DNA from 3 places in the Micromonospora mangrovicola genome. Region 2 is predicted to be linked to each of the others. Evidence: riboswitches for the same ligand, from Rfam matches in the RefSeq annotation. Region 2 holds a riboswitch; each other region holds the start of a gene.
The links. A riboswitch is a leader RNA that binds a small molecule or an ion and turns the genes downstream of it on or off. The one in region 2 is predicted to bind cyclic di-AMP.
Positions count from the first base shown of each region.

Region 1: it holds a riboswitch for cyclic di-AMP, as region 2 does, so the genes downstream of both, ACL02O_RS02055 (coiled-coil domain-containing protein) here and ACL02O_RS10370 (C39 family peptidase) in region 2, are expected to answer to the same signal.
Region 3: it holds a riboswitch for cyclic di-AMP, as region 2 does, so the genes downstream of both, ACL02O_RS31455 (transglycosylase family protein) here and ACL02O_RS10370 (C39 family peptidase) in region 2, are expected to answer to the same signal.

Region 1 is NZ_JBJZOG010000003.1:69,408-79,630, reverse strand. It holds gene ACL02O_RS02075 (carbonic anhydrase) at 176-796, opposite strand; gene ACL02O_RS02070 (alpha/beta fold hydrolase) at 945-1,970, shown strand; gene ACL02O_RS02065 (HelD family protein) at 2,091-4,208, shown strand; gene ACL02O_RS02060 (cation diffusion facilitator family transporter) at 4,315-5,229, shown strand; cyclic di-AMP (ydaO/yuaA leader) riboswitch at 5,373-5,504, shown strand; gene ACL02O_RS02055 (coiled-coil domain-containing protein) at 5,510-6,577, shown strand; gene ACL02O_RS02050 (hypothetical protein) at 6,685-7,197, shown strand; gene ACL02O_RS02045 (SRPBCC family protein) at 7,199-7,684, opposite strand; gene ACL02O_RS02040 (1-phosphofructokinase family hexose kinase) at 7,818-8,798, shown strand; gene surE (5'/3'-nucleotidase SurE) at 8,795-9,616, shown strand; gene ACL02O_RS02030 (STAS domain-containing protein) at 9,626-9,985, opposite strand.
Region 2 is NZ_JBJZOG010000018.1:44,025-54,247, forward strand. It holds gene ACL02O_RS10355 (D-ribitol-5-phosphate cytidylyltransferase) at 1-145, shown strand, start outside; gene ACL02O_RS10360 (CDP-glycerol glycerophosphotransferase family protein) at 171-1,886, shown strand; gene ACL02O_RS10365 (alpha/beta fold hydrolase) at 1,894-2,646, opposite strand; gene ACL02O_RS10370 (C39 family peptidase) at 2,766-3,605, opposite strand; cyclic di-AMP (ydaO/yuaA leader) riboswitch at 3,797-3,939, opposite strand; gene ACL02O_RS10375 (hypothetical protein) at 4,228-5,004, opposite strand; gene ACL02O_RS10380 (hypothetical protein) at 5,159-5,677, opposite strand; gene ACL02O_RS10385 (acyltransferase family protein) at 5,981-7,165, opposite strand; gene ACL02O_RS10390 (polysaccharide pyruvyl transferase family protein) at 7,344-8,669, shown strand; gene ACL02O_RS10395 (glycosyltransferase family 2 protein) at 8,759-9,868, shown strand; gene ACL02O_RS10400 (GNAT family N-acetyltransferase) at 9,865-10,223, shown strand, end outside.
Region 3 is NZ_JBJZOG010000143.1:335-10,557, reverse strand. It holds gene ACL02O_RS31465 (M4 family metallopeptidase) at 1-1,561, shown strand, start outside; gene ACL02O_RS31460 (YbaB/EbfC family nucleoid-associated protein) at 1,656-2,117, opposite strand; gene ACL02O_RS31455 (transglycosylase family protein) at 2,395-3,039, opposite strand; cyclic di-AMP (ydaO/yuaA leader) riboswitch at 3,042-3,213, opposite strand; gene ACL02O_RS31450 (hypothetical protein) at 3,835-4,863, shown strand; gene ACL02O_RS31445 (glycoside hydrolase family 3 protein) at 4,910-6,739, opposite strand; gene ACL02O_RS31440 (LLM class flavin-dependent oxidoreductase) at 6,906-8,474, shown strand; gene ACL02O_RS31435 (transposase) at 8,500-8,664, opposite strand; gene ACL02O_RS31430 (RNA-guided endonuclease InsQ/TnpB family protein) at 8,688-9,956, shown strand; gene ACL02O_RS31425 (Rossmann-fold NAD(P)-binding domain-containing protein) at 9,941-10,141, shown strand.

The sequences.
Region 1 (10,223 bases), on a different contig from region 2:
GACACCCAGAACCGCCCGCCGGGGTCACCCGGCGGGCGGTTCTGTCTTTCCTGGTTCCGCCGGGTTGATCGACTCGGTTCACGGCGATCCGGGGCATCCCGCAGCCGGAAGACCCCTGATCGCCGCCCGCCCGCAGCCGGGCGACGGGCGGCGGGCGGCGGGCGGCGGGCGGCCGTTACTCCTCGGGGAGCAGGGCGACCTCGCCGGTGGCCAGGTCGTAGAGGGCACCGACCACCGCCACCCGCCCGGCCGCGACCGGCCCGGCGAGCAGGTCGTCCGCGCTCAGCATGGTCACCGTCCGCCGCACGTGCCGGCGGACCGCGAGCGGGTGGACCTGCGGGTCGTCCGCGCCGACCTCGGCGACCGCCGGGGCGATCCGCGCCACCAGGTACGCCAGCGAGCCAGCCGGTCGCCGTCCGGTGCGCAGCGCCTCCACCGCCGAGCCGACCGCCCCGCAGCGCTCGTGCCCGAGCACCATCACCAGCGGCACCCCGAGCTCGCCGACCACGAACTCGATGGAGCCGAGCACCGCGCGGTCCAGGACGTGCGCGCCGGTGCGGATCACGCAGATCGAGCCGAAAGTCTGGTCGAAGATCGCCTCCAGCGGCACCCGCGAGTCGATGCAGCCCAGCACGACGGCGTAGGGCTGCTGGTCACCGGAGGCGACCGCCGCGGCGGCGGTGACGTCGTGGCCGTGCACCGGCTGGCCGCTGACGAAGCGGCGGTTGCCGGCCAGCAGCTCGGCCAGGGCGCCACGCGGGGTCCGGGTGGCCGGGGTGCGGCTCGGCGGCGGCATGCCTCAAGGGTGGTCACCGATCCGAACGCGCGCAGTCGGGTTCGGAATCTTCTCACCACCACGGTTGGCGTGTTGTCATGACGGGTAGCCGGTTGTTACCGCCGGGTTACGCCGGTGAGCGACGCCGGCCGGCCCGGGGAGGTTCACGATGCCGGAACACCTGGAGGTACGGCTTTCCGACGGCGTACGCCTGCACGCCGAGGCCACCGGACCGGTGGACGCCGAGATCACCGCGATCCTGCTGCACGGCTGGACGCTGGACGGGCGCAGCTGGCACCGCCAGCTCGCCGCGCTGCGGGCCCGGTTCGGCGACCGGATCCGGGTGGTGACCTACGACGCCCGCGGTCACGGCCGGTCGAGCTGCATGCCGCTGCGGACGGCGACCCTGAGCCAGCTCGGCGACGACCTCGCCGCGGTGCTGGACGAGATCGCCCCGCGCGGGCGGATCGTGCTGGTCGGGCACTCGATGGGCGGGATGACGGTGATGGAGTACGCGCACCGCCACCCCGGGCACTTCGCCGCCCGCACCGCCGGGCTGGTCTTCGTCTCCACCACCGCCGAGGGGCACACCCACACCGTCTACGGGCTCTCGCCGCGGATCGCCCGGCTGATCCGGCTCGCCGAGACCACGGGCGCCGGGGTGCTGGCCCGATGCGGCTCCTGGCGGCCCCCGCGCGCCCTGCTGCGCGCGTTGCGGCCCAGCATCCGCTGGATGCTGTTCGGCGACCGCTGCGACCCGTTCGACATCCGCCTGGTCACCTCGGCGGTGGCGCACGCCTCGCTCCGCTCGATCGGCGGGTTCCGCGCCTCGATCGGCGCCCAGCACCGGCTGGACACCCTGGCCGCGCTCGGCGAGTTGCCGGCCGCCGCGCTGGTCGGCGACCGGGACCGGCTCACCCCGCCGCCCTGCGCCGAGTCGATCGCCGCGACGCTGTCCAGCACCGAGCTGACCGTCTGCCCCGGGGCCGGGCACATGCTGATGATGGAGCGCCCGGACGAGGTGAATGCGGCCCTCGCCGCGGTGCTCGACCGGGCGCTGGCCCGGCCGGCGGCCCCGGCCCGCGCGGTGCGGGCACCGGCGACCTGCCGGCGGACGGTCGCCCGGCGGCCCGACGACGTGGATGACCGGCCGGCGGCGGGAGCGGCCGGAGCCGGGGTGGGAACGGCCGGATAACGGGCAACCGGCGCGGGCGGAGACCGGGCACCGGCATGGCCCCGACACGGGCCGGAACGCCGGGCCCGTACCCTCATTCAGCCGCCCGTACCCGCCACGTGACCATCAGGAGCCCCCGCGTTGAGCGACCAGACCACCCTGGAACGGGAGATCGCCGTCGAACAACGGCATCTCGACCGGGTGTACGCCCGGCTCGCGGAGCTCCGTCGCGCGGCTGCCGAGGCCGAGCGGGAGGGCTACCGGCTGGCCCGGGTCGGCAACTTCGGCGCGCTGGTGGAGCGGGACGCGATGGTCTTCCACGCGGCGCAGCGTCGGCACGTGCTGGACGCCGAGCACGAGGGGCTGGTCTTCGGCCGGCTCGACCTGCGTACCGGACAGGTCCTGCACGTGGGCCGGCTCGGGGTGCGCGGCGAGCAGGCCGAGACGCTGGTGGTGGACTGGCGGGCGCCGGCCGCCGCCGCCTTCTACCAGGCCACCCCGGCCGAGCCGATGGGCGTGGTACGCCGCCGCACCATCCAGTCGTCGGCGGAGAAGGTCACCCGGATCGAGGACGACCTGCTCGACCCGGAGTCCGCGCCGCCGGACCTGGCGGTGGTCGGCGACGGCGCGCTGCTGGCCACCCTGTCCCGGGCCACCGGGCGGGGCATGCGGGACATCGTCGCCACCATCCAGCGGGAACAGGACGAGGCGATCCGTTCCCCCGGCAACGGCGTCACGATCGTCTCCGGCGGCCCGGGCACCGGCAAGACGGCGGTGGCCCTGCACCGCGCGGCGTACCTGCTCTACTCGGACCGGGCCCGGTACGCCGGCGGCGGCATCCTGGTGGTCGGCCCGTCCGGGGTGTTCGTCGAGTACATTGCCTCGGTGCTCCCCTCGCTCGGCGAGGAGACCGCCACCCTGCACTCGCTCGGCTCGCTGTTCCCCGGGATGTCGGCGACGCGTACCGACCCGCCCGAGGTGGCGGCGGTGAAGGGCTCGCTGCGGATGCGCCGGGTGCTGGAGCGCGCGGTCCGGGACGCGGTGCCGGGCGCCCCCACCGAACTGCGCCTGCTCTACCGGGGCGAGCTGCTCCGGCTGGAGCGGGCCGAGCTGGACGCGATCCGGGACCGGGCGCTGCCCCGCGGGGCGCGGCGCAACGAGGTGCGCCGGGTCGGCTTCGACGCCGTGCTCGCCGCCCTGTACGCGCAGGCCCGCACCCTGCGGGTGGGCCGGCTGCCGGAGCAGCCCGCGTTCGAGGACGAGATCATCGAGCGGCCGGAGTTCCGGGAGTTCCTGAAGGCGTGGTGGCCCCGGCTGCACCCCCGGCACGTGCTCGGCTGGCTGGCCCGTCCGGAGCGACTGCGCCGGTACGCCGGCGGCGTGTTGTCCGGGGCGGAGATCCGGCTGCTCGCCGGGGCGTACCGGAGCCTGGACACCGAGGGACTGACCATCGCTGACGTGGCGCTCCTGGACGAGCTGGACGCGCTGCTGGGCAAGCCGGTCCGGCGGCCGAAGCCCCGGCGCGACCCGTTCCAGCTCGCCGGGGGTGTCCGTGAGCTGAGCACGTACGCCGACCGGCAGCGGGCGGCCCGGGCGGCGGCCCGGGAGCGGCCGGAGGATTACCGCGACTACGCCCACGTGGTGGTCGACGAATCCCAGGACGTCTCGCCGATGCAGTGGCGGATGATCGGCCGGCGGGGTCGGTTGGCCTCCTGGACGGTGGTCGGCGACCCGGCGCAGACGGCCTGGACCGGCGACCCGCAGGAGCTGACCCGGGCCCGCGACCAGGCGTTGGGACGTCGTCGCCGGTACCGGTACGAGCTGACCACCAACTACCGGAACTCGGCGGAGATCTTCGCGGTGGCGGCGGCGGAGATCCGCCGGCTCTACCCGGACCTGGCGCTGCCGACCGCGGTGCGCTCCACCGGGGTGGCTCCGATCGAGCGGACCGTGCCGGCCGCCGGGCTGCCCGACGCCACGGTGGAGGCGGCCCGCACTCTGCTGGACGCGGTCGAGGGCACGGTCGGCGTGATCAGTCCGGTGCCGCGCCGCGACGAGGTGGCCGGCTGGCTGGGTGACCTCGGTGGCGGCCGGCTCCAGGTGGTGACCAGCCTCCAGGCCAAGGGGATGGAGTACGACGGCGTGGTGCTGGTCGCTCCGAGCGAGATCCGGGCCGACCCGGGCTCCGGGGTGCGGACCCTCTACGTGGCGCTGTCCCGCGCCACCCAGCGCCTCGTCACCCTCGATCCGGTGCGCTGAGTGTCCCCCGTGCGGGTGGGCCGGGGACATCCGGCGTTCATTTGCACACATAGCGATGTGAGCATAGATTGAGCCCGGCCGGGGCGCGGGACGAGAGGGTGTGGACGTGGGCGCGGGTCATGACCACAGCGGGATGGCGGCCAACGCCGCGCACCGCCACCGGGGTCGACTCTGGGCCGCGTTCGGACTGCTCACCGCCCTGATGCTGGTCGAGGCGGCGACCGCGTTCATCACCGGCTCGCTGGCCCTGCTCTCCGACGCCGGGCACATGTTCACCGACGTGCTGGGGATCGGGATGGCCCTGGCCGCGATCACCGCCACCCGCCGCGCCGACACCGACCCGCAGCGCACCTTCGGGCTCTACCGGCTGGAGGTGCTGGCCGCCCTGGCCAACGCGGTGCTGCTCGGCGCGGTCGCGGTCTACGTGCTGGTCGAGGCGGTCCGCCGGTTCGGCGAGCCACCGGAGGTCCTCGCCGGCCCGATGCTCGTCGTGGCGGTGCTCGGCCTGCTCGCCAACGTCGCCGCGTTCGCGCTGCTGCGCAGCGGCGCCCAGGAGAGCATCAACCTGCGCGGGGCGTATCTGGAGGTACTCGGCGACCTGCTCGGCTCGCTCGGGGTGATCGGCGCCGCCCTGGTCATCGCGCTCACCGACTGGTGGTGGGCCGACCCGGTGGTCGCGGTCGCGATCGGGCTGTTCATCCTGCCGCGCACCTGGCGGCTCGGCCGGGCCGCGGTGCGCATCCTGGTGCAGGCCGCCCCGGAGCACCTCCAGGTGACCGCGGTGCACGACCGGCTGGCCGCGGTGCCCGGCGTCGCCGAGGTGCACGACCTGCACGTCTGGACGCTCACCTCCGGCATGGAGGTGGCCTCGGCGCACCTGACCATGACGCCCGGCGCGGAGGTCGGCGAGGTCCTCGCGGCGGCCCGGGCCGCGCTGCACGAGGACTTCGGCATCGATCACGCCACGTTGCAGACCGAACCCGGAGCGTCCCCCGGGGCCTGCAGGCCGGTCGAGTGGTAATTAGGACAATCTTAAATCCAAGTGGCTATTGTGTGGCTATGCCGGTTTTAACCCTGACTGACCGCCCCGCCACCCGGGCCCGGTCGAGGGCCCGCCGGTAGGCTCGGTCGCGGCCTCCGCCGGGCGGCGCCCGCCGGCGCCAGGGGCGGCCGTCGCCTAATCGCCGCAGCACGGCGAGCCGGGGAACCACGTACCTGGGGTGCATCCGCGCCAGCGGTAGGGATCTTCCGTCCCGAACCCGTCAGCTAACCCGGTCGGCGGTTGACGGAAGGAAACGTGAATGCCATCAGTGGCACCTGTACGACGGACGGCCGCCCGGTTGGCGGCCCTGCTCGTCGCGACGCTCACCCTCGGCGTCGCGACCGTGCCGGTCTCCCCCGCCTCGGCGGCTTCCCCGACCGGCCTGCTCGCCGCCGCGCCCGGCGACGACGAGGGCGGCACCCCCGCCCTGCGCGCCCAGCTCGACGCGGCCAGCAAGGGCTGGCTGGAGGCGCGGACCGCGTTGAACCGCTCGGTGGCGCGGCAGAAGGAGCTCGCCGCCCAACTCGTCACCATCGACGCCGAGCTGGGCACCCGCGACGACAAGGTCGGCGAGATCGCCGCGGTGGCGTACCGGAGCGGACGGCTCGGCACCGCCTCGGCGCTGCTCGGCAGCGGCAGCCCGGAGGGCTTCCTCGACCGGGCCGCCGCGCTGGGGCAGGTCGCCGCGCACGAGGACCGGGCGTTGCGCGATCTGATCGACACCCGGGACCGGGCCACCCGCACCCAGACCGCGCTGAACGGTGAGATCCAGGAACAGCGCAAGCAGGTCGCGGTGATGGCCAAGCGCAAGCAGCAGGCCGAGCACGCGCTGGAGGTGGCCAACAAGAAGGCCGCCACCACGGACAGCAGCGGCACCCGCGGCACGTCCACCGCGACCGCCACTCCCGCGCCGCGCAACGCCGACGGCTCCTGGCCGCCGGAGTCGTGCAGCGTCAACGACCCGACGCCCGCCGACGGCTGCATCACCCCACGCACGCTGCACGCCCTCCAGCAGGCCAAGGCCGCCGGGTTCACCCGGTACGTCTCCTGCTACCGGCCCAGCGGATCCGGCGAGCACCCGAAGGGCCGGGCCTGCGACTTCGCCGCCCAGAAGGACGGCTTCGGCGGGGTGGCCACCGGCGGCGACAAGACGTACGGCAACAACCTGGCGGCGTACTTCATCCGGAACTCCGACGCGCTCGCCGTGCTCTACGTGATCTGGTACAAGCAGATCTGGCTGCCGAGCAGCGGGTGGAAGGCGTACAGCGGCGGCAACGGTGACCCGTCCAGCGACCACACCAACCACGTCCACCTGTCGGTCTACTGACGTACCGTGGCCCGCCGTGCGGCGGGCCACCGTACGTCCGGCGGCGTACACCGGATGTCGTCTCCGGCCCCACGACGCCACCCGTCCGGCGGCGCAGGATCGGCAGCATGAGCCGACTCTCCCCCGCCGGGCGCAAGGCCCTGCTCACCGTGCACCTGGTCACCTCGCTGGGCTGGCTCGGCGCGGACCTGGTGCTGCTCACCCTGGGCGTCGCCGGGCTGCGCGGGGCCGACCCCGAGGTGGTCTACCCGACCGCCGGGCTGCTGGTCACCTGGCTGTTCGCCCCGCTGAGCGTGGCGGTCTGGCTGATCGGGGTAATCAGCGCGCTGCTCACCCCGTGGGGCCTGCTGCGCTGGCGCTGGGTGCTGGTGAAGTTCGCGATCACCACGGTGATGTTGGGCCTGGTGCTGCTGGCGCTCACCCCACGAGTCCGGGAACTCGGCGCGCTGGGCGCGGACGCATCCCCGCACCTGCGGGCCGATCTGGTCGTCGCGCCGGCCGTCTCGACCACCCTGCTGCTCGTCGCCACCGTGCTGTCCACCTACAAGCCGTGGGGGCGGCTGCGGCGGGCGACCGCGCCGGCGGCCCGGCAGGCGGTGCCGGCCGGGCGGCGGGCCTGAGTCAGCCGGCGCGCCCCTGCTCCAGGGTCGCGCCGAGCCGGCTGGCCAGGCCGAGGTGGGCCGCGCGGGCCTGCCGGAAGGCGTACCCGAACAGGGGCGCCGGGGCGGAAAGGGTGATCTCGACGTCGATCCGCACCACACCGTCGGGCTCGTCCCGCAGCCGGGTGTGGTTGCGCACGGTGGTGGCCGGCTGCTGCCGGGCCACGGTTACCACCTCGTCGTCGTTCGCGATCAGCACGTCGGCCTGGTAGGTGACCGGAAAGTGCAGCGGACCCAACTCCAGCCGGTCGGTGATCGCGTAACTGGCCAGGGCGCCGGGCCGGGGCGGCAGTTCACGGACCCGGACGATCAGCGGATGCAGCTCGTCCTGCCGGGTCAGGTCGCTGAGCAGAGCGGACGCCTCCGCCCGCGGGCAGCGGGCCTGCACGGTGTAGCTGAAGCTGTCGCTGCTGAGCAAGCCTTCCCCCTCGCCGTCGACGGTCCGCACGATCGTCCCGTACCCGGGCCGGCCTGGCAACGGTCGAAGGTCCCCACCGTGCCGGCATGACACGGGGGCGGGCGGGGAATCCGGCGCGCCGGGACGGCGCGACAAGGAGGCCGGGCATGGACGGGTACGCCGGATGAGCGCGCACGTGATGGTGTTCGCGCCGACACCGCGGCTCACGGTCACCGTCGACCAGCCGGCCGACCACCCCGAACTGCACCTTCACCCCGGCGGGCAGGGGGTGTGGCAGGCCCGGATGATCCTCTCCCTGGGCGTGCCGGTGACGCTCTGCACCAGCCTCGGCGGTGAGATCGGCCAGGTGCTCGAACCGCTGCTGATCAGCGAGGGGGTGCAACTGAGGGTGGTGGTGCGCGACTCCGGCGGCAGCGGCGGTTACGTGCACGACCGCCGGGCCGGCAGCCGGCGGGAGATCGTCGACGTGACCGGCCACCCGCTGAGCCGGCACGAGTTGGACGAGCTCTACAACCTCACGCTCGGCGAGGGGCTGCGGGCCCCGGTCAGCGTGCTCAGCGGGCCCAGCCATCCCGACCTGGTCCCGGCCGACCTCTACCGGCGCTTCGCCGCCGATCTGGGCGCCAACGGCAGCCGGGTGGTGGTGGACCTGCGCGGCGAGCACCTCGCCGCCGTGCTGGCCAGCGGCGTCTTCTTCCTCAAGATCAGCCACGAGGAGCTGATCGCCGACGGCCGGGTCGGGGGCGACGACGAGGAGGAGCTCACCCGGGCCATGTACGACCTGCACGCCACCGGCGCGGAGACCGTGGTGGTGAGCCGGGCCGAGCGGCCGGCGCTGGCCCTGGTCGACGGGGAGGTCTTCGAGGTGGAGATGCCGAGGCTGGAGGCGGCCGACCCGCGCGGCGCGGGTGACTCGATGACCGCCGGGGTGGCCGCGGTGGTGGCCCGGGGCGGCGACGTGCGCACCGCGATCCGCACCGGCGCGGCGGCCGGGGCACTCAACGTCACCCGACACGGGCTGGGCACCGGACGGCTGGACTCGATCACGGGGCTGGTGGAGCGGGTCCGGCTGGTGCCGGCGGGCTCCCGGCCGCAGGAGCGGACCACCCCGGACGAGCTGGCCGAGCGGGCGGCCGAGCGATGATGCCACGGATCCTGGTGACCAACGACGACGGCATCGCCGCACCGGGCATCGGCGCATTGGCCAAGGCGGCGGTGGACCGGGGGCTGGACGTGGTGGTGGCCGCGCCGCTGGAGGAGGCGAGCGGCACCAGCGCCGCGATGACCGCGGTGGAGCAGAACGGGCACGTCGTGGTCCGTGACCACCCGCTGCCGGAGCTGCCCGGGGTGCCCGCGTACGGGGTCGGCGGTTCGCCCGGCTTCATCGCGCTGATCGCGGTGCACGGCGCGTTCGGGCCACCGCCGACGGTGGTGCTCTCGGGCATCAACCGGGGGGCCAACGCCGGCCGGGCGGTGCTGCACTCGGGCACGGTGGGCGCCGCGTTCACCGCCGCCGCCAACGGCTGCCGGGCGATGGCCGTGTCGCTGGACGTGCTCTCCGCCGGAGACGCCACGGCGGCCAGCGGCGGGGCCGCGGTGGCCGCCGCCGCTCGGGTACGCGACGCCGAACGGCACTGGTCCACCGCCGCCCGGGTGGCCCTGGACCTGCTGCCCCGGCTGTTGGCCGGGCCGGTGGAGAGCATCCTCAACGTGAACGCCCCGGACCTGCCGCACGGCCGGCTGCGTGGGGTGCGCAAGGGCTCGCTGGCCAGCTTCGGTCAGGTGCAGATGACGGTCGCCGAGACCGGCCACGGCTTCGTCCGCACCTCACTGGAGGAACCCGGACAGTCCGTCCAGCCGGGCACGGATCTGGCCCTGCTCGCCAGCGGGTACGCCTCGGTCACCGCGGTCCGGGCGGTCACCGAGGTCGCCGACGTCGACCTGTCCGGCCTCGGAGGCTGAGCGTGGGTGTCAGGCCCCGGGGAGGACCTCGGAGCCACTGTCGGCGAAGTAGGGCTCGGGAGCGCCGAAGAGGCCCAGCAGGCCGGTGACCCAGAGCTGCCGGTGCACGAAGCGGCTCGGCTCGGTGACCACCAGCTTGACGCCGCTGACCTCGGCGGTCTGGAAACCGGCGACCATGGCGCTGATGCCGACGGAGTCGATGAAGGTGACCAACCGCATGTTCAGCTCGATCCGGGCCGGACGGCCCTTCGCGAGCACCTCGGCAATCGCTTCCCGTACCTCGTACGCGGTATCGACGTCGATCTCGCCCCGCGGGGCGATCTGGATGACACCACCCGGCAGAACCGACTTCACGATCGACAGGCTCACGCGAGCACCTCCACTCGCCCGTACGGGCGCCTCATCAGTACGCGGGCCGCGACCGAGCGTATTCCTCCAACCGCCTCGGTCGCCACCCCTCGGGATGAGCAATTCGCGGACTGGGCACACCTGGGCATCCCAATCCGGACCTTCCAGCTCCCATTTCCCTGCGACAGGTGTCGCCGCTCATCCAACGATCGTCCGACCCCGGCCGATCCGCCGAACCAGGGTAGCGGCCCCCCGCTCG
Region 2 (10,223 bases):
GGCCTCGCTGGACGTGCTGATCTCCGAGCTCACCGGCCAGGTGATCGACGTACGCCGGGCGCCGGGCGAGCCGGTGGTGGCGGTGCCGGCCCAGCCGATCGGCGGCGCGGACGACGAACTCCCCAGCGGCGTCGACGCCGGCTGACGGCGCAACGGAGGCGACCGGCGACATGCGTGGTGACCTGGTCCGTAAGCTGCTCGCCCGGGTGCTGACCGCCGGGCTGGCGGTACTGGCGTTCCTCGTCGTGGCGCTGACCGGGGCGACCGGCTGGGGCCTGGCGATCGCCGTCGCCGCCCTGGCCGCCGCCGCGGTCGAGCGCCGTGTCCGGCCGGGTGCCGACGCCGTCGCCGAGGCGGTCCTGGTGGCCGCCGGCATCCTGGTCGGGTACGCCCGCCGGGTCGACCACACCTTCGACCCGGCGCTGGCACTCGCCGCGCCCGTCCTGCTCGGCCTGGTGCTGCTGGCGAGGCCGCTGCGCGACGCCGGGGCGCTGGAGATCCGGGCGGCCAACCTCCCGGTCCGCTCCTGGTCCCCGCGGCTCGCCGCCCGGCTCGACGACGCGCTGCTCGGGTTGCTCGCCGTGGTGGCGGCGGCCGCCGCCCTCGACCTGCCGACCTGGGTGGCGCTGGTCGCCGTCCTGCTGGTCGCGGGCGGCTGCGGTGCGATCGGGCTGGACCTGGCGCGGCGCCGGTTCCGGCCGCCGGCCGGGGGCGGCCCGGTGGGCCGGGCGCTGCGCCGGCACCAGCCCGAGTTCCTGCTCTACTTCTCCGCCCCGCCCGGGTCGGAGTACCAGGTCACCATGTGGCTGCCGTACCTGGAGCGGATCGGCCGGCCGTTCATGGTGCTGGTGCGGGAGCCCGACCACCTGTCCACCATCGCGGCGGCGACCCGCGCGCCGGTGGTCTTCTGCCCGACGCTCAAGGCGATGGACGAGGCGCTGGTGTCGAGCCTGCGGGTGGCGTTCTACGTCAACCACGGGGCGAAGAACAGCCACTGCATCCGCTTCTCCCAGCTCACCCACGTGCAGCTGCACCACGGCGACAGCGACAAGGCGCCCAGCGCCAACCCGGTCTCCGGCATCTTCGACCGGATCTTCGTGGCCGGTCCGGCGGCGATCGAGCGGTACGCCCGGGCCGGCGTGGAGATCCCCGCCGAGAAGTTCGTCGTGGTCGGCCGGCCCCAGGTCGAGGCGATCGAGGTGCGCCGGGAACCGGCGCGCGGCCTGGCCGCCCCGACGGTCCTCTACACCCCGACCTGGACGGGGCACCACGCCGACGCCAACTACTGCTCACTGCCGGTGGCCGAGACGATGCTCCGCCGGCTGCTCGACCGGGGTGCCACGGTGATCCTGCGGGCCCACCCGTACACCGCGCAGAACCCCACCTCGGCGCGGCAGCTCGCCCGGCTCACCGAGCTGCTCGCCGCCGACCTGGCGAGGACCGGCCGGGCCCACCTGTGGGGCGCGGCGGCCGGCCGCGAGCTGACCCTCGCCGAGTGCGTGAACCGGTCCGACGCGCTGATCTCGGACGTCTCCGGGGTCATCTCCGACTGGCTGTACTCGGGCAAGCCGTACGCGGTGACCGACATGGGGGCCGAGGGCGCGGATTTCGTGGCGCGCTTCCCGCTCGCCGCCTCCGGCTACCTGCTGCGCCGGGACATGTCCAACGTGGACCAGGTGCTGACCGAGCTGCTCGACACCGACCCGAAGGCGGCGGACCGTTGGGCCACCCGGGCCCGTTACCTCGGCGACTTCCCCGACGACTCGTACGCGGAGGCGTTCCTCGACGCCGCCCGCCGGGAACTCGAACCGCGCTGGAATCCGCCTGCGCCCCGGGCCGCCGATCCGGTCGCCCCGGACGGCTCGCCGCTGTCCCCCACCGCCTGACCGGCGGTCACAGGTACGGGTCGAGCAGGGCGAGCACCGCCTCGGGGTCCTCGACGTGTGCGTTGTGGCCGAGCCCGGGCAGTGTGGCAACCGGCACGCCCAGCTCCTTGAGCTGCGCGTCGGACACCATCGGGTCCTGCTCACCCCGGGCCAGCAGCACCGGCACGTCGGTCGCGGCGAGCAGGGCGGGCAGCCGCGGCTCCCCCACCGCGAAGGCGGCCGGGTCCATGGCCAGCCGCCAGCGGCCGTCCTCCCGGCGCAGGCCGGCGTCCACCACGGGGTGGTCCGGGGCGAACAGTCCGGCCAGTCCGGAGACCCGCAGGTAACGGCGGGCGGCCTCGTCCCGGCTGGCGAACCAGGTCACCGGGCGGGCGGCCAGCTCGCCGGCCTTCGCCAGCTCGGTCGGGGACCACACCGCCTTGATGCCGAGCCCCACCACCGCGTCCACCGGCAGGCGCCGCGCCCGCGCGGCCAGGGCCAGGGCCACCACACCGCCGAGCGAGTGGCCCAGCATCACCAGGCGGTCCCGGGGGCCGAGCCGCTCGGCGACCGGGCCGAGCCCCTCCACCACCTGACGCGCGAGGGCCTCGAAGGAGTACCCGGGCAGCAGCGGCGACCAGCCGTGCCCGGCCAGGTCGGGGGCGAGCCAGCGGCCCGCCCAGCGGCGCTCGAGCAGCGGCGCCCAGGGCAGCCACACCTCGCCGGTGGCGCCCATGCCGTGCAACAGCAGCAGATGGCGGGTAGCGGTCGCGTCGCCCATAGGCCGCAGTGTGCCACCGGACGGACAGGACGCGCGAGAGCGGACGGCGGGCGGAAGGCCCGACGGACGACGCCGGGCCCCGGCTCAGCAAGCCGGGGCCCGGGCGGGGAAGGGTGCGATCAGGCGGAGTAGCCGCGGGTGGCCATCCAGTTCGCCAGGTCGATGGTGCTGATCCAGTACGCCGGCAGCGACGGGTCGGCCGAGTCGGCGATCCGGACCGTGCGGCCGTCGTTCTTGTAGCCGACCACCGCGATGTAGTGGCCGCCCGGGAAGGAGTGCCAGCCGCCGTCGGCGTCGGTCGCGGAGCCGACGATGTTGGCGACCACGCCCCGGCCGTCGGTGACGGCCTTGACCACGTCGGCCTGGAGCTGGTCCATCTGCGCCGGGGTGGCGGGGCCGGGGATCATGTGGGTCCGCCAGGGGCTCCCCTTGACCATCTGGTTGAGCCCGCGGGTGGTGTCCTCGGCCGAGTTGGTGCCGTTCTCGCCGGCGTTCAGCGGGGCGACCATCGCGTCCTGGGTGGTCTCGACGCCGCTCGCGCTGAGCGCGTTGCGCACCGCGGCCGGGCCGCAGTTCCAGTAGGCGGTCTGCGCCTGGTAGGTGTAGCGGAGGATCTTGGTCGACGGGGGCTTCGGCTTCGGCTTCGCCTTCTTCGTGACGTCCGGGTCCGCCTTGGCGGTGCTGGCCTTCGCCGACGGCGACGCGCTCGGCGAGGCGGACGGCGACGCCGGGGCGGCGAGCTTGGCCTCGGCGGCGGCGTCACCGAGCCGGGGGGCCAGCTCGGCGACGGAGGCGGTGTGCTGCTGACGGACCGGCGAGTCGTCGGTGGTGGTCAGTGCGGCGCCGGTGCCGCCGGCCAGCACGAGCGCGGCGGCCGAGCCGGCGATGATCTGGTACGGGCGCTCGGTCGCGAGGCGCCGCAGCTGACGCTTGAGGTGGTGCTTCACGTGTTCCTCCACGGGGGCCGGAGCGGCGCACGCCGGCCCGACGCGCGGAGGAGCTCACGCGCGTTCGCGAGGGGCGGGTGGCCGCGGGAAAGGGAGCGCCCGGGTGTGCCGGGCTGAGGGGTGCCGGACGCGTCAGGCGAGCGCCGGCGCCGGTGCGCCGTGGAGGCGGGGGGAGGATCGGGGGGAGGTCGGCACGAGGATGGAACTCCTTCCTTCACCGCCTACCGGGTTAGCTGACGGATTCGGGCGGGAAGTACGCCCTACCGCGGCCCGTAGGCTCGCGGATTCACCCCGGTGTTGCACTGGGTCCCCGGTTCGTGAGATCACGATTGAGCGGGTCGGCACGGCGTCGCCACTTGCGATCGAAAACCGCACCGGACGCGCCGACACTACCGGTGGGTACGCCTCATGCCAAGCGCCCCCACCTGCGTAAACCTTGAACTTCATTACTCTGACCGGAACAGCCGGTCACTGACGTCACTCAATGGGACACGCAGTTGAGTCGGAACCCTAGGGCGACAATCGGGCATCGGGTGGGCGACCGGCCCGCAATCGCGGGGTTCAATCACCCGACCTGATCCGGATGACCGTTTCCGGCGCACCGTGACGGGGCTCACCGAATTCGGGTAACGATTCAGCCGACCCGGGCCGGACGCCATTGCGCGCTCGCTACGGCGGCACCGGCCGGCGCCGGGCGCCGGCCGGCCGGCTCGGCCGGGCGCGGCGCGGCGTGTCCCGGGCGTACCGCCGTCGCGGCCGCGTACGCCTCGACGGCCAGGGCGCGGGCCGCGTCGGCGGCCAGTTCGGCGTCCCGCCACGCCTGCCGCTCCCGCTCGGCGGCGACCCGCCAGCCGCGCCGGCGGTGCTCACGTACCGCCCGGGCCAGGACGATCTCCTGCTCGGCCGGGTGCCGGCGGGGATCCCAGCCGTTGCGGTGGGCCAACACGTCGGCGAGCTGCCGGGCGGTCAGGTCACCCCGCCAGTGCGCCGCCATCGCGGCGTGGTGCAGCCACCGCTCCCGGGCCGCGTACTCGGCCGGGGTACGGGGCGTGTGTGGCTCGGGCAGCGCGGCGACGCCGGCGAGGCGACGGGCGGCCGCCTCTGCCTCGTCGTACGCCCGCCAGGCCCGGTCGGCCTCGCCCTGGGCGGCGAGCCACTGCTCCCGCCGGCGGCGAGCGTTCTGCGCGGCCCCGGCGGCGGCCACCGCGACCTCGTCGGCGTACCGGCCGAGGTCGGCGAGGCGGGCGGCCTCCTCGGCGGCCGGATCGGGGGTCGCGTCGGGCGGGCTGTCCCGCTCCGGACGGGCGACCAGCGCGGCGAGGAGGCCGAGGGCGAGCAGAAGCAGGGCGGACCAGATGGCGGCGGCCTCGGGAACAGCGGTGAGGAAGTGGTAGAGAACGGTCTTTTCCATGGTCGACACCTCACGGGGAGCGTCGTCGTGACGGAGGAGTCCGCAAAGCCCGGGCGCGGGGCGCCACCGTCGGGGGCGCCGCCGGGCCGCCGTCGGGCGGGTGCGGGGGTGAGGTTCTGTGGTGCGGTGCGGGCGGAGCGGCCGCCGCAGGAGGTCAGCGCGCGGGCGGGGCCCGGGAGCCGGCGGTTGCCGGGGGCGCCCCGGCCGGCGGGCGCTGCCGGCCGACCGGGACCACCCCGGTCGGCCGCGGTGGCGCCGCGGCCGGCACGACGCCCGGGAGGGCGCCCGCCGCGTCCCGATCCCACGCCCCCGACCGCGGGGCGGAGCGCGCCGCGGAGCCGGCGCGGGTGCCGGAGCCCGCGGGCGAGGTCGCCGTCCCCGCCGGGAGGCCGAGGGCACCGGACCGGGCCCGGCCGGCGGCGTCGGCCCGGTCGGACCAGCGGATCAGCAGCCGGGCGTGGGCGGAGTCGGACGCGGCGACGGATTTGCCCACCCGGGACGACCCCTCGACCGGGCCGGCGAGGCGGGCCGCCGCGGGTGCGCTCGCGGCCGTACCCACCGGCAGCGTGGTGGCGCCGAGCGAGCAGGCGACGACCACGGCCAGGCTGGCCAGCATGCGGGCCGTCCAGCGCGCCACCCACCACACGGGACAGGTGAGCGCGATCGGGAGCACGGTCCCAACCTACCGCCGTCACCGCCGGTCCGCACCGTCGCCGGGCGTGTCGCGGCGGCCCCGCGCACGGGCACCGACCAGCATGGACGATTTCCTCGTCCAGCCCGTTTCGTCACGCCGGCCATCGCCGATCATGATGAGTTGCCCGGTCGGCACGAACGGCGGGCTCTCCAAGGGCGCGGTCGAGCGGGCGGCCGGGCCGGGCCGGTGATCGGGACCGGTCAACGGCCGGCGCGGAGCGACGCACCTCGGCCTCGGAAGGGCCGGCGACGTCGGCGGCGGGCGGAGGGGCGGTCGCGCCGCTCAGGCCGGGTCGCGTGGCCCGGCGTACTCGACGGATCGCGGCAGGGTGGCGCGGGCTTCGACCGGCCCGGCGGGCGCCGGGACGGACGGCGCGGGGGTGGCCCGCGCGCCGGCTCGGCGGGGCGGTCCCAGCCGGCGCGTCATCGGCAGCTCCACCCAGCGGTGCAGGGCGGCGGCGAGCAGCAGGTTGACCAGCAGGAAACCGATCGCGGAGAGCGGTCCCCACCAGCCGTCCAGTCCCTTCCCCCAGTCGCCGGTGAGCCGCAGCACGGTCGTCATCACCAGGACGTGCACCAGGTAGAAGGCGAACGAGACCTCACCGAGCCAGACCATCGTGCGGGACCGCCACGGCGTCCGCCGGCCCCGCACGTCCGCGTCCGCCGCGGCGGTGATGACCAGGAGGTACGCCACCGCGAGCAGGGCCGCCCAGAACTCGGCGCGGATCCACTGGGCGGCGACCACCCAGGTGGCGACGAAGAGCAGGCTGGCCAGGGTCAGGCCCGGCCCCCGCCAGCGGCCCCGGCGCATCAGCTCGGCCGCGGCCACGCCCATCCAGAACTCCAGCGACCGGGCCACCGGGAAGATCTGGGTGAACCACCACCGGCTCTCCTCCGGCACCAGCAGCTGGCCGGGCCAGAGAGCCAGCACGAGCAGGGGTGCGGCGACCACCGCGGCCCACAGCAGGCCGGTCCGGGCCCGGCGCAGGTGGGGCAGCACGAACGGCAGGCACAGATAGAAGGCCAGTTCGCAGGAGAGCGACCAGCTCACGTTGTTGACGCTGTAGAAGTAGCCGTCGAGGGGGATCCAGGCCTGTACCAGGAGGAGGTTGCCGACGGCGGCCCACGGCGCGACCGGGTCGGCGAACCAGGACGCGACGGCGAGCGCGGCCACGAACGTCACCAGGTGGTTCGGGTAGATCTTGGCCAGCCGGCGGCGCAGGAAGGTCCGCCGCGGCTCGCCGTCCCGGTACGACCAGACCAGCACGAACCCGCTGAGGATGAAGAAGAACTCCACGCCCGAGAGGCCGAGGGAGAACAGCTTGTCCACCACCGCCTTGTAGTCGGGCTCGGCGACGATCCGCATGGTGCCGACGTGGAAGCCGAAGACCAGCAGGGCGGCGATCCAGCGCAGCCCGGTCAGCGAGGGCAGGCGGGCGGGGCGTGCCGGGATCGGGGCGGCGGTCATTTCGGCGACCCTACCGGGGTGTCCATCATCCCGGAAAACGTCGCCCGCGTGGGGGATCCGCCACGGCCGGTTGATGCACTACGATCCCTGTTTCTTGCGTTCTTCTTGCGTTCCAGCACGACACGAGGGCGGTCCGCCGGCCGCTCGCACGGTGCCCAGGATGAGAGGTGGACACCGCATGCACCAGCGGATCCTGCTGCGCGCCCGAAAGGGCCCGTTCGACGTGGTCAGCCCCGAGGAGACCTTCGAACGGAACTGGCTCGGCGACAACAACGGCAACCTGGTCTTCGGCCACGCGGCCCACAAGCTGCTCGCCACCTCGACCGCGGAGATCACCCCGACCGAGTTCCGGGCCGGCTCGTACGACCCGCGGGAGATCAACGAGCGGTACGACGTCTTCGTGGTGCCGTTGGCCAACGCGTTCCGGCGCAGCTACGTCGACCGGCTCCAGTCGATGACCCGGATGATCGAGAAGCTGAAGATCCCGGTGGTGGTGCTGGGCGTCGGCGCGCAGACCAACGTGCACGGCGACCGGGAGTACCTGCGCCCGATCGACGACGCGGTCAGCGCCTTCTGCCGGGCGGTGCTCGACCGCTCGCACACCATCGGGGTACGCGGCGAGGTCACCGAGGACTACCTGCGCACGCTCGGCTTCTCGGCGGTCGAGCAGATCGGCTGCCCGTCGATGTTCCTGCACGGCGACAGCCTGCGCATCGAGAAGGGCAAGGCGGCGCTGGGCCGGGAGGACCGGGTCGCCCTGACCATCTCGCCGTACGTCAAGTCGATGGCCAAGATCGTCAGCAGCCACCACGAGCGCTACCCCAACCTGCGCTACCTTCCGCAGGACCTGCGGACCCTGGGCACCCTGCTCTACGGGGACGCCGCGGAGCACCGGGGCAAGAGCAGCGCCATGCCGGTGCACAGCACCCATCCGCTCTTCGTCGAGGACAAGGTGCGGATGTTCGTCGACCCGTGGACCTGGATGGAGTACCTGTCCGGCTTCGACTTCGCGTTCGGCACCCGGATCCACGGCACCATCACCGCGCTGCTCGCCGGCACCCCCGGTTACCTCTTCGCCCACGACTCGCGCACCCTGGAGCTGGCCCGGTACTTCGACATCCCGCACCGGATCATGGGCGAGGTCCCGGCCGACGTCGACGCGGCCGAGCTCTACCAGGAGGCCGACTACTCCGCGCTCAACGAGGGACACAAGGCCCGTTTCGCGACGATGATCCGCTTCCTGGACCGGCACGACCTGGGCAACGCCTTCGCCGACGGGGACAGCGCGGCCCGCTTCGACCAGCAGGTCCGGGAGGTCTCGTTCCCGCCGGCGGTCCGGCCGCTGCACACGCTCGGTTGGGACGAGCTGGCGACCCGGATGCAGTGGCTGCGTGACCAGCACACCGAGCTTCAGCAGGAGCTGACGGAGGCCCGCGCGATCCGCCTGAGCGCCCGGGTCAAGGACGCGGTGAACGGCCGGGTGCGCCGGTTGCTTCACCGTTAACCCGCTGCTGGGACGCTGTTCAGCGAGCGCACCTCCGGGGGCAACGTCAGGTTTCGGGCCTGTCCACCCGAACCCTCGATCGTGTGCGGGTGGTCACCGAGACTCGACACCCGCTGCTGAGCGTCGTCGTGCCCGTGCACGGCGTGGAGGCCCACCTGCACCAGTGCCTCGACTCGATCCTCGGCGGCCTCGACACCGCCGACGCGGCCGACGTGGAACTGGTCGCGGTCGACGACGCCTCGCCGGACCGCTGCGGGGAGATGCTGCGGGCGTACAGCGCCCGCCGGCCGGCGGTGCGCATCGTGACCCTGCCGAGCAACGTGGGTCTCGGCCTGGCCCGCAACGCCGGGCTGGACGAGGCGACCGGCCGGTACGTCTGGTTCGTGGACAGCGACGACTGGCTCCCGCCCGGCTCGGTGGCCGCCGTGCTGGCGCGGCTACGCGCGGACCGGCCGGACGTGCTGCTGCTGGACCACCTCCGGGTGCACCACGACGGCCGGCTGGAGGAGGACGCGAGCAGCCCGCTGCTGCGCGGGGTCGACGGCTGCGTGGGCCTGGCCGAGCACCCTCCGCTGCTCCGGGTCCAGCACACCGCCTGGAACAAGGTGATCCGCCGCGCCTACCTGACCGAGCTGGGGCTGCGCTTCTTCCCCGGCTGGTACGAGGACATCCCGTTCAGCCACCCGCTGCTCATCGCGGCGGAGCGGATCGCCGTGCTCGACCGGATCTGCTACCGCTACCGGCAGGGCCGCCCCGGCGCGATCACCTCGACCCGCAGTGACCGGCACTTCGACGCGTTCGACCAGTACGACCGGCTCTTCGGCTGGCTCGCCGCCACCCGCCCGGACGACAACCGGCTGCGGGCCGAACTGTTCGGGCTGATGATCAGCCACCTGCTGGTCGTGGTCGGCAACGACCACCGGATGCCGGCGGAGCTGCGCCGCCCCTTCTTCCGGCGGGTGGCCGGGCACTACCGCCGCTACCGGCCGGCCGGCGGCTACCCGCGCCCGGGCGGAGTGGGCGGCCTCAAGCACCGCCTCGTCGCCGCGAACAGCTACCTGGCGTACTCGGCACTGCGTGCGGCGCACCGGATCGCCGGCCGGCTGCGCGCCGCCCGGCCGGCACCTGCCACGACCGTGTCCACCGAGCCGGAGGCGGCGGCCACCGGGCACTACGGCACGCTGGCGGCGCGGCGGTGAGCGCGACGCTGCGCCCGGCCGGAGCCGGGGACCTCGACCGGATGCGCCGCTGGCGCAACCACCCGCAGGTACGCGGGGTGAGCCTGACCCAGCACGAGATCGGCCCCGAGGAGCACCTCGCCTGGTGGGAGGGGGTCCGCACAGACCCGGACCGGCGGGTGCTCATCCACCTGCACCACGGGCGCCCGGCCGGCGTGGTGACCTTCGCCGGCGTGACGTCGCCGGAGAAGGCACTCGCGTGGGGCTTCTACCTCGACATCGACGGTCTTGAGGAGCGCGGCGAGCTGCTGCCCGCCTGGATGGGGCTGCAGCGGGCGGCGATCGCGCACGCCTTCGACATGCTCGGCGCCCGGAC
Region 3 (10,223 bases), on a different contig from region 2:
CGCCCACCCGGCGCTGGCCTGGGAGACCACGGTGCGCGGCACCAGCGCCGACGGACCGAGCCGGCTCACCGTCGACGTCGACGCCAGCACCGGCAAGGTGCTCCGCACGCAGGAACACGTCATGCGCGGCACGGGCACCGGCGCCTGGAACGGCCCCGTCACCCTGACCACCACGCTGTCGGGCAGCACGTACTCAATGAAGGACCCGAGCCACACCACCCTGGTCTGCCAGGACGCGGCCAACAACACCACGTTCAGCGGCTCGGACGACGTCTGGGGCAACGGCACCGCCAGCAACAAGGAGACCGGCTGCGTCGACGCGTTCTTCGGCGCGCAGACCGAGGGCAAGATGCTCTCGGCGTGGCTCGGCCGCAACGGCGCCGACGGCAACGGCGGCTACTGGCCGATCCGGGTCGGCCTGAACGACCAGAACGCCTACTACGACGGCACCCAGGTCCAGATCGGCAAGAACACCGCCGGCGGGTGGATCGGCTCGCTGGACGTGGTCGCGCACGAGATCGGCCACGGCATCGACGACCACACCCCGGGTGGCATCTCCGGCAGCGGCACCCAGGAGTTCGTCGCCGACACCTTCGGCGCGGCCACCGAGTGGTACGCCAACGAGCCGTCCACCTACGACGCTCCCGACTTCCTGGTCGGCGAGAAGGTCAACCTGGTGGGCAGCGGCCCGATCCGCAACATGTACAACCCGTCGGCGCTGGGTGACCCGAACTGCTACTCCAGCAGCATCCCGAGCACCGAGGTGCACGCCGCTGCTGGCCCGGGCAACCACTGGTTCTACCTGCTGGCCATGGGCAGCAGCCCGACCAACGGCCAGCCGACCAGCCCGACCTGCAACGGCAGCAGCGTGACCGGCCTGGGCATCCAGAAGGCCATCAAGATCATGTACAACGCGATGCTGCTGAAGACCAGCTCGTCGTCGTACCTGAAGTACCGCACCTGGACGCTGCAGGCGGCGAAGAACCTCTACGGCAGCACCGGCTGCACCGAGTTCAACACCGTCAAGGCCGCCTGGGACGCGGTCAGCGTACCGGCGCAGTCGGGTGACCCGACCTGCTCCGGCACCACCACCCCGCCGCCCACCGGCTCCTGCTCCGGCCAGAAGCTGGCCAACCCCGGCTTCGAGTCGGGCAACGTGAGCTGGTCCGCCACCTCCGGCGTCATCACCAGTTCCTCCGGCCAGGCCGCGCACAGCGGCTCCTGGAAGGCGTGGCTGGACGGCTACGGCACCACCCACACCGACACCCTGTCCCAGTCGGTGACGATCCCGTCCGGCTGCCGGGCGACCCTCACCTTCTGGCTGCACATCGACTCGGCTGAGACGACGAGCAGCACGGCCTACGACAAGCTGACCGTCAAGGCCGGCAGCACCACCTTGGCCACCTACTCCAACCTCAACAAGGCGTCCGGCTACTACCAGAAGTCCTTCGACATCTCGTCGAAGGCCGGAACCACCGTCTCCATCTCGTTCAGCGGCGTGGAGGACAGCTCCCTGCAGACCTCCTTCGTCGTCGACGACACGGCGGTCACCCTGAGCTGATCAGAAACGGAGCGGTCGGTCGTCGTCCTCCCGACGACCGGCCGCTTCGTCGCGTCAGCAGCCGGGTCGAGGAGAGTTGCCGGGGACGTGACCGTCAGGCGGTACGGTCGGCCCGGGCGGCGCCCTCCTCGGCGCGGTTGAGCCGGGCGACCACGCCCTCCATCGCCTGGCTGAACATCTCCATCTGCCGCATCGACTGCTCCTGCAGCCCACCGAGGCGCGCGGCGAGCGCGTCGACGTCGGCCCGGGCCGAGGCGCTGACCTGCGCATCGAGCTCGGCGAGGGCGGCGTTCACCGCCTCGACGACCTGCCCGCAGAGGCGGTCCCAACCCGCCTCGGCCAGCGCCGGGTCGACGGTGACGGACTCGATGCGCCCACCCTGGACCGCCACGGCGCGCACCCGACCGTCGGCCGCCGAGCCCTCGGCCCGCAGCAGCCGCCCGGGGTCACCGTCGGCGTCCTCGGCGGCGCGGGCCCGCATCGACGACAGCGCCTGCTGGGTCTGGGTGAGCAGCTCGTCGAGGCTCGCGGCCGCGGAGAAGGGGTCGTTGGTCATAGCCGCGCTTTCTTCACGTCTGTCCGGAGCACCGTGACGATAGCAACCGCGTCCGACGGTGACGGTGCGCGCACCGCGTCGGACCGTCCGCCGGTACGCCAGCAGCCCGGACACACCTGGGGCGGCGTGTCCCCGGCGGCACTCCCCGACGTACCGGATGAGCAGTGGGCTGGCCGGCGGCGGCGCGCGGGGTCACCGGACGAGACGCGCAACGCCCGGCCGGTTGCCCGGCCGGGCGTTGCGCGGATCCGCCGGGGAGGTCGGATCCCGTGACGCGTCAGCGCAGGTCGAGCTTCTGCCCCGGGAAGATCAGGCCCGGGTTGTCGCCGACCACGCGCTTGTTGCGCTCGTACAGCGCGTGCCAGCCACCGGCGACGTGGTGCGCCTCGGCGATCTCGGACAGGGTGTCGCCGGGCTTGACCACGTAGCTGCCGGCCCCGCCGGTGCTCGTCGTGGAGCGGCGACTGTGGGTGACCGACTTGTCGCCCCGCGGCGACCGGTCCTTGGTGACCTTCTTGGGCGACTTCTTCGACCCCGACGAGTAGTGCTTCGTCGAGCCGCCCTTCTTGCCGCACACCGGCCAGGCGCCGATGCCCTGCCCGTCGAGGACCTTCTCGGCGATGGCGATCTGCTCGCTGCGGCTGGCCAGGTCGGCGCGGGCGGCGTACTTCTGCCCGCCGTAGCCCTTCCAGGTGCTCTGGGAGAACTGGAGGCCGCCGTAGTATCCGTTGCCGGTGTTGATGTGCCAGTTGCCGCTGGACTCGCACTGGGCGATCGCATCCCAGTTCACGCTCGAGGCGCTGGCCGGCGCGGCCGGCCCGAGGATCGCGGCGGCGCCGGTGGCGGCGCCGACGACGAGCGTCCCGACGGCGGTGCGACGCTGCGTGGTCCGTCGGTGACGAGCGACGTGTTCAGTTGCCATGGTGAAACTCCTCCACGCCGACGAGGTGAGCTGTCGGGTTCGGGCCGAGGAGCCCGGCCGCCGGACGGCGGCTTCACCCCGAGGTGTCGAGCACCGAGGAACGTGTGGGTCCCCCGCTCCCGCCTGAGGTCCAGGTCCCACCGGGCCGGCGGCGGGATTAGGCGTTACCGGCCCGTGGTGTCCGCGATCGCGAACGGATACGACGTTAGGAACCGATTCGGACGAACGCCCACTTCTTGTGAAGTTCTTCACCCGGCCGGGCGAACGGTTCACCGCTCGAGTTGCGAGACCACAGTGGGTGCCGTACAAGGCGGCCGGAAATGCCGTTGCGACGCCGCCGACACCGCGGCAGGCTCGCTCACCATGACCGACGGAATCGAGTCCACCGTCCTCCGGTGACCGTCCACGACGGGCGCAGGGCGCCCGACGACGGCCCACCCTCCCTCTTCGACCACGCCCGGCGACTGCTCGCCCGGCACCCGGAGGGCCCGCTGCCGCACGGCGGCCGGCCGTTCCCCGACGAGGCCGCGTACCGCGCGGACCGCGCCGCCGACCCCCTCCCGGCCGCCGCGGCTCGCCAACTGCTGCACGACACGCTGACCTGGTTCTTCGCCCAACCACCACCCCGGCCGGTCGCCGAGCTGCACGCGCGGTTGCTGAGCCAACCGGCACGGCGGCGGATCCGGGGCCCGTCCACGGACGACCTCCCCGGCCCGGCCGAGGACCGTCGCACTGCCGGACTGTGGCTGGTCCGCCACCGACCGGCGGGCCGCCGGCGTCACCGACCTGGGCACCGTGCTGCGCGCGGACCGGCTGGACGTCGACGTGGTTCGGCACGCCGCCCGGGTGCTGCTCACCATGGCCAGCCCCCGCTACGAACCGGCTCAGGTCGCCGACTGGACGGGTGCGGCCGACGCGGTCGCGGACCTCGCCCGGCACCTGGCCGCCGGCCCGGCCACCCTGAACAACGCCGCGTACGCGGCCCGGCTGGCCGAGGAGCTGCGCAGCGGTCACCTCGCCACGCTGGACCAGCCGCCGGGCCGCCGGGCAACGCTGATCGGCACGCTCACCGCCGTCGCGCGGCGTGGGCTCGACCCGGACGGCCCCGTGAACCGGCTGCGGCTGCGGGTGGTGGTGCCCGATCCGGCCCTCCCGGCCGACGTGCAGCTGCGTCCCCTCGTCGACGGGGGGCCGGTGACCGCCAGGGCATTCACGCGCGGGCAGCCCGGGGCTCCCGAAGAGCTGCTCGGCCGGCTGCGCGCCGGGACGGAGCCGCACGAGGTGATGCTCGCCGAGGCGGGGTGCACCGAGGGATGCTGCGGCGCGCTGCGGGTGACCGTCGACCGGGACGGGGACCGCGTCCGCTGGCACCGCTGGCGCAGCCCCGGGCGGGACGACCCGCTGCCGGCCTTCCGGTTCGACGCCGGTGCGTACGCGGCGGAGCTGGACCGGGTGGAGCACGACCACGGCTGGGAGTGGCCGGCGCGTACCCTCGCCCGGCTGCTGCGCGAGCGGCTGGCGGCCGAACCGGACCTGCTCGGCCGCTGCGACTGCCGGCTCTCCCGGGCACACGCCCGGGCGTCCGAGCGGGACCGGGTGGAGCTGTCGTTCCTGCACCCGAACCGGCGGATCCGGCAGGACCTGCCGTTCCTGCAGTTCCGGCTCACCCTCCGACCCGCCGGGCACCCGGCGGACCAGGCGACGTCGTTCGTCGAGCGGTTGCGCGACACCGACCCGAAGCACGACGCGGAGATCGCCGGCGGGAGCCGGGAGTACGCCGAGCAGCTGGGCGTCCGCTGGCCGCAGCCCCGGTCCCGCTGCTGAGCCGGGGCGGGGAGGTGCCCGGTGGCGCCTCCCCGCCGCATGCGGGTCAGTACGTCAGGCCGTAGCCCTGCGGGAACAGCGGGACCTGGCCGTCGCCGGCGTTGATGGGCTGCTGGCTGACCGAGTCCATCCAGGTCATCGGCAGTTTGCCGGTGGGCGCGTACCCGCCGAAGAGGACGTCGGCCACGCCGTCGCCCTCGGTGCCGGGCAGCCAGGCGGCGAGCAGGGCGTCCCACCCGGGCAGTTCGGCCGCGATGTCCAGCGGGCGGCCGGAGACCAGGACCACGATCACCGGCACGCCGGCCTTGCGCAGGGTCGAGATGGTGCGCAGATCCTCGCGGTCCAGGCTCATGCTCCCGGTGCGATCGCCCTGCCCCTCGGCGTACGGCGTCTCGCCGACCACCGCGATCGCGGCCCGGTACGTGTCGTTGATGCCGATGCCGCGCTGGTTGTAGGTGACCGTGGTGGTCGGCCCGACTGCGGCGCGGATGCCCTCCAGGATGGTGGTGCCGGGGGTGATGTTGCCGGACGAGCCCTGCCAGGAGATGGTCCAGCCACCGCTCTGGTTGCCGATGTTGTCGGCGTTCTTGCCGGCCACGAAGATCTTGTTGTTGTCCCGGGCCAGCGGCAGGACGCCGGCGTTGTTCTTCAGCAGCACCTGGGACTGGCGGACGGCCTGCCGGGCGAGAGCGCGGTGGGCGGCGTTGCCGACCGTCGCGGTCCAGCTCCGATCGGTGTACGGGCGCTCGAAGAGTCCCAGTTCGAACTTCTTGGTGAGGATACGCCGGTTGGCGTCGTCGATCCGGCTCAGCGGCACGTGCCCGTTCTGCACCTCGGCGCGCAGGGTGCTGATGAAGTTCTTCCAGGCGGTGGGGACCATCACCATGTCGATGCCGGCGTTGATCGCGGTGCTGACCTCGGCGGCGGTGAAGCCGGAGCTGCCGTCGATCTGGTCGATGCCGTTCCAGTCGGAGACGACGAAGCCGGAGAAGCCGAGCTCTCCCTTGAGCACGGTGGTGATCAGGTACTGGTGGCCGTGCAGCTTCAGGCCGTTCCAGCTGCTGTAGGAGATCATCACCGCACCGACGCCGCGCTGCACCGCGGCCTGGAACGGTGGCAGGTGGATGGCCCGCAGGTCAGCCTCGCTGAGCTGGGTGTTCCCCTGGTCGTCGCCGCCGGTGGTGCCGCCGTCGCCGACGTAGTGCTTGGCGGTGGCGAGCACCGAGGTGGGGCCGCCGAGGCTGCTGCCCTGCAGGCCGGTGACCAGGGTGGACAGGCTCGACGGCAGGTCCGGGGTCTCACCGAACGACTCGTAGGTGCGGCCCCAGCGGTCGTTGCGGGCCACGCACAGGCAGGGGGCGAAGTCCCAGTCGATGCCGGTGCCGGTGATCTCCTCGGCGACGGCCTGGCCGATCTGCTGTACCAGGGCCGGATCGCGGGTGGCGCCGAGCCCGATGTTGTGCGGGAAGATCGTCGCGCCGTACACGTTGTTGTGGCCGTGCACGGCGTCCACCCCGTAGATCATCGGGATGCCGAGCGGGGTGGCGAGGGCGGCCTGCTGGAAGCCGTCGTACATGTCGGCCCAGGAGGAGGCGGTGTTCGGCGAGGGCGCGGAGCCGCCGCCGGAGAGGATCGAGCCGAGCCGGTAGGTGGTCAGGTCGGCGGCGGTGACCGAGCCGCGCTCGGCCTGGGTCATCTGGCCGATCTTCTCGTCCAGGGTCATCCGGGAGAGCAGGTCGGCGACGCGGGTGGCCACGGGCAGCGACGGGTCCTGGTACGGCAGGCCGGCGGCGCTGGCCGGCACGGGCGCGGCCAGGGCGGTGACCGCGACGAGGAGCAGGGCCAGGGCGAGGGGACGGTGGCGGTGACGGGTCACGGGTCGCTCCTTCGGGAGGAACACTGAGGCCGTTGCCCGGACCCTACGCCCGCGCGCATCGACTGTGAACGATTCCCGTCGGTTCCGGAACCACCGAGCGGGCGGACGCCGCCGCGGACTACCGTGACGGAGTTCGCGCAAGATCGGACGAGGTGGCGGAACGGACATGAGCAACCACGGGAACGAGCTGCACTTCGGCGGCTTCCTCACCCCCGCCGCCGGGCGGCCCGAGCAGGTGGTGGCGCTGGCAAAACTCTGCGAGCAGGCCGGCCTCGACCTGGTCACCTTCCAGGACCACCCGTACCAGCCGGGGTTCCTGGACACCTGGACGCTGATGTCGTTCGTGGCCGCGGCGACCAGTCGGATCCGGCTGGCCGGCAACGTGCTGAACCTGCCGCTGCGCCAGCCGGTGGTGCTCGCCCGCAGCGTGGCCAGCCTCGACCTGCTCACCGGCGGCCGGGTCGAGCTGGGTCTCGGCGCCGGCGCGTTCTGGGAGGCGATCGAGGCGGCCGGCGGGCGGCGACTCAGCCCCGGGCAGGCGGTGGACGCCCTCGACGAGGCGATCCGGGTGATCCGCGAGGTGTGGGACACCGACCGGCGCGGCATGGTCCGGGTGGCGGGCGAGCACTACCGGGTGGTCGGGGCCAAGCGCGGACCCGCGCCGGCGCACCCGGTGGAAGTCTGGGTCGGCGCGTACAAGCCGCGGATGCTGCGGCTGGTCGGGCGGGCGGCGGACGGCTGGCTGCCGTCGCTGGCGTACCTGCCGAAGGGGCCGGCGGACCTGCCGGCGCTCAACGCGCTGGTCGACGAGGGCGCCGAGGCCGCCGGCCGGGACCCGGGAACGGTACGGCGGCTGCTCAACGTCAACGGCACCTTCACCCGCTCCGCCACCGGCTTCCTTGAGGGCCCGCCCGAGCAGTGGGTGGAGGAGCTGGCCGGGCTCGCCCTGGACCACGGCATCTCCACCTTCGTCCTCGGCAGCGACGAGCCCCGGGCCATCCAGCTCTTCGGTCAGGAGGTCGCGCCCGCGGTCCGCGAGCTGGTCGCCGCCGAACGCACCGCGCCGGGCAGCCGGGCCCGCGCCGTCCAGGAGGAGCGCACGGCGGTCGAGGCCGGCGGGTCGACGGGCCTCGCGGTCACCCCCACCCCCGATCCCGGGGTACGGCTGAGCGCGCGCCGGCTCTGGGACGAGTCGACCCGGCCCGCACCCCCGCCACCGCCGGCCGGGCAGGTCTACACCGCGCACGGGCAGGCCGCCGGGCAGCACCTGGTGGACGTGCACGACCACCTGCGCCAGGAGCTGGGCCAGGTACGTGACCTGCTCGAACAGGTACGGCGTGGGGCGGTCTCCGCCGGGGCGGCCCGAGCCGGCCTGCATGAGATGACCATGCGGCAGAACAACTGGACCCTGGGGGCGTACTGCGCCGCGTACTGCGCCGTCGTGACCCAGCACCACGGGCTGGAGGACAACTCGATCTTCCCGCACCTGCGCCGCGCAGACGCGGGGCTGGGGCCGGTGCTCGACCGGCTGGCCGAGGAGCACGTGGTGATCCACGAGGTGGTCGAGGGCGTGGACCGGGCGCTGGTGAACCTGATCCGGCAGCCGGGCGAGTTCACCGAGCTCCAAGAGGCGGTGGACCTGCTCACCGACACCCTGCTGTCGCACCTGTCCTGGGAGGAGCGGGTGATCGTCGAGCCCCTCGCCCGGTACGGCTTCTACGCCGGCCAGGTGTGACGCACCTGGATTCGGGCTTTCTCAGTCAGGCCGGGTAACGTCGTCGGCATGACCGCCGCATGATCTCCTGCAGGCGGGTCAGGTGCCGGTCGTCGAACCCCTTATGCCGGAACTTGGTCACGAAGACCAAGTGAGCGTGCAGGGCGAAAAGGCAGTGCCGGCCGGTGCGGACGTCAGCCGAATCCGTCACAGGTCATCGCTAGGTTGTCCGGCGTGCAGCTTCGGTACAACTACCGTGTCAACCCGACGTCCACACAACAGCAAGCGCTGGCGCGGGCGTTCGGGTGCGCGCGGGTGGTGTACAACGACGGACTGCGCACACGGCGGGAAGCCCGCGAGCAGGGGTTGCCGTACCTGTCGGACGGGGAGCTGTCCAAGCGGCTGATCACTGAGGCCAAGCGCACCCCGGAGAGGGCTTGGCTGGGTGAGGTGTCGGCGGTGGTGTTGCAGCAGGCCCTCGCGGACCTGAATGCGGCGTACCGCAACTTCTTCGCATCCCTGTCGGGCAAGCGCAAGGGGCGCGCGGTAGGGCCGCCGCGGTTCCGGTCTCGCAAAGACAACCGACAGGCCATCCGGTTCACTGCCAACGCCCGGTTCAAGGTGCTCGACAACGGGCGGCTGCGGCTGCCGAAGATCGGCGACGTGCAGGTCCGCTGGTCGCGTCAGCTTCCCGCCAAACCCAGCTCCGTGACGGTGATCCGGGACGCGGCCGGCCGGTACTTCGCCTCCTTCGTCGTGGCCACCGCGGACGAGCCGTTGCCGGCGGCCGTTGCGGAGGTGGGCATCGACCTGGGTCTGACCCACTTCGCGGTCCTGTCCGATGGCACCAAGGTCACCGCGCCGAAGTTCCTGCGCCGCGCCGCCCGCAAGCTGCGTCGCCTGCAGCAGAACCTGTCCCGCAAACAGAAGGGATCTGCTAACCGGAAGAAGGCCGTCGTCAAGGTCGCCAAGGCGCACGCCAAGGTGGCCGGCACCCGACGAGACTGGCAGCACAAGCTCTCGACACGGATCATCCGCGACAACCAAGCGGTATACGTCGAGAACCTGTGCGTGGCCGGCCTTGCCCGGACCCGGCTGGCCAAGTCTGTGTACGACGCCGGCTGGGCGTCATTCGTCGGGATGCTAAAGTACAAGGCTGCCCGCGCCGGGCGGACCTTCACCCGCATCGACCGGTTCGCACCCACCTCACGGACCTGCTCGACGTGCGGCCGGATCGACGGACCCAAACCGCTGAACGTCCGGTCATGGACCTGCCCCTGCGGCGCCATGCATGACCGAGACGTCAACGCGGCCATCAACATCCTCGCGGCGGGTCGCGCCGAGAGCCTAAACGCCTGCGGAGCGCAGGTAAGACCGGCAACCCTGCCGGCACCGCGCCGTGAACCAGGAATCCGCCCGGGCACTGCGTGCTGCTCCGCGCGCAGCGCGGAGGGAACCTCCGTCCTTGAGAGCGGAGAGAACGTCAAATGGACACCGACATGACCGCCGGGGTGACTGGGCCGAAGTCCGACCCGGCGGAGATCGCCCGGTTCGCCGTCGACGGCGTCGAGGCCATCTCGTACGAGATCGTCGCCGACGAGACCTCCCGGCAGGTCCTCGCCGGCCTCTCCGGCGGGGGTCGCCGCCCTCTACCCGGACCTGTCCTGACCACTCGTCGGCCGACCTGACGGAGACGCCCAGACAAGCTGTCGGCGGTCGTCATGACGCCTCCGCCTCTCCGAATCCCGTTGCAGCCCCGGGGACCGCTCG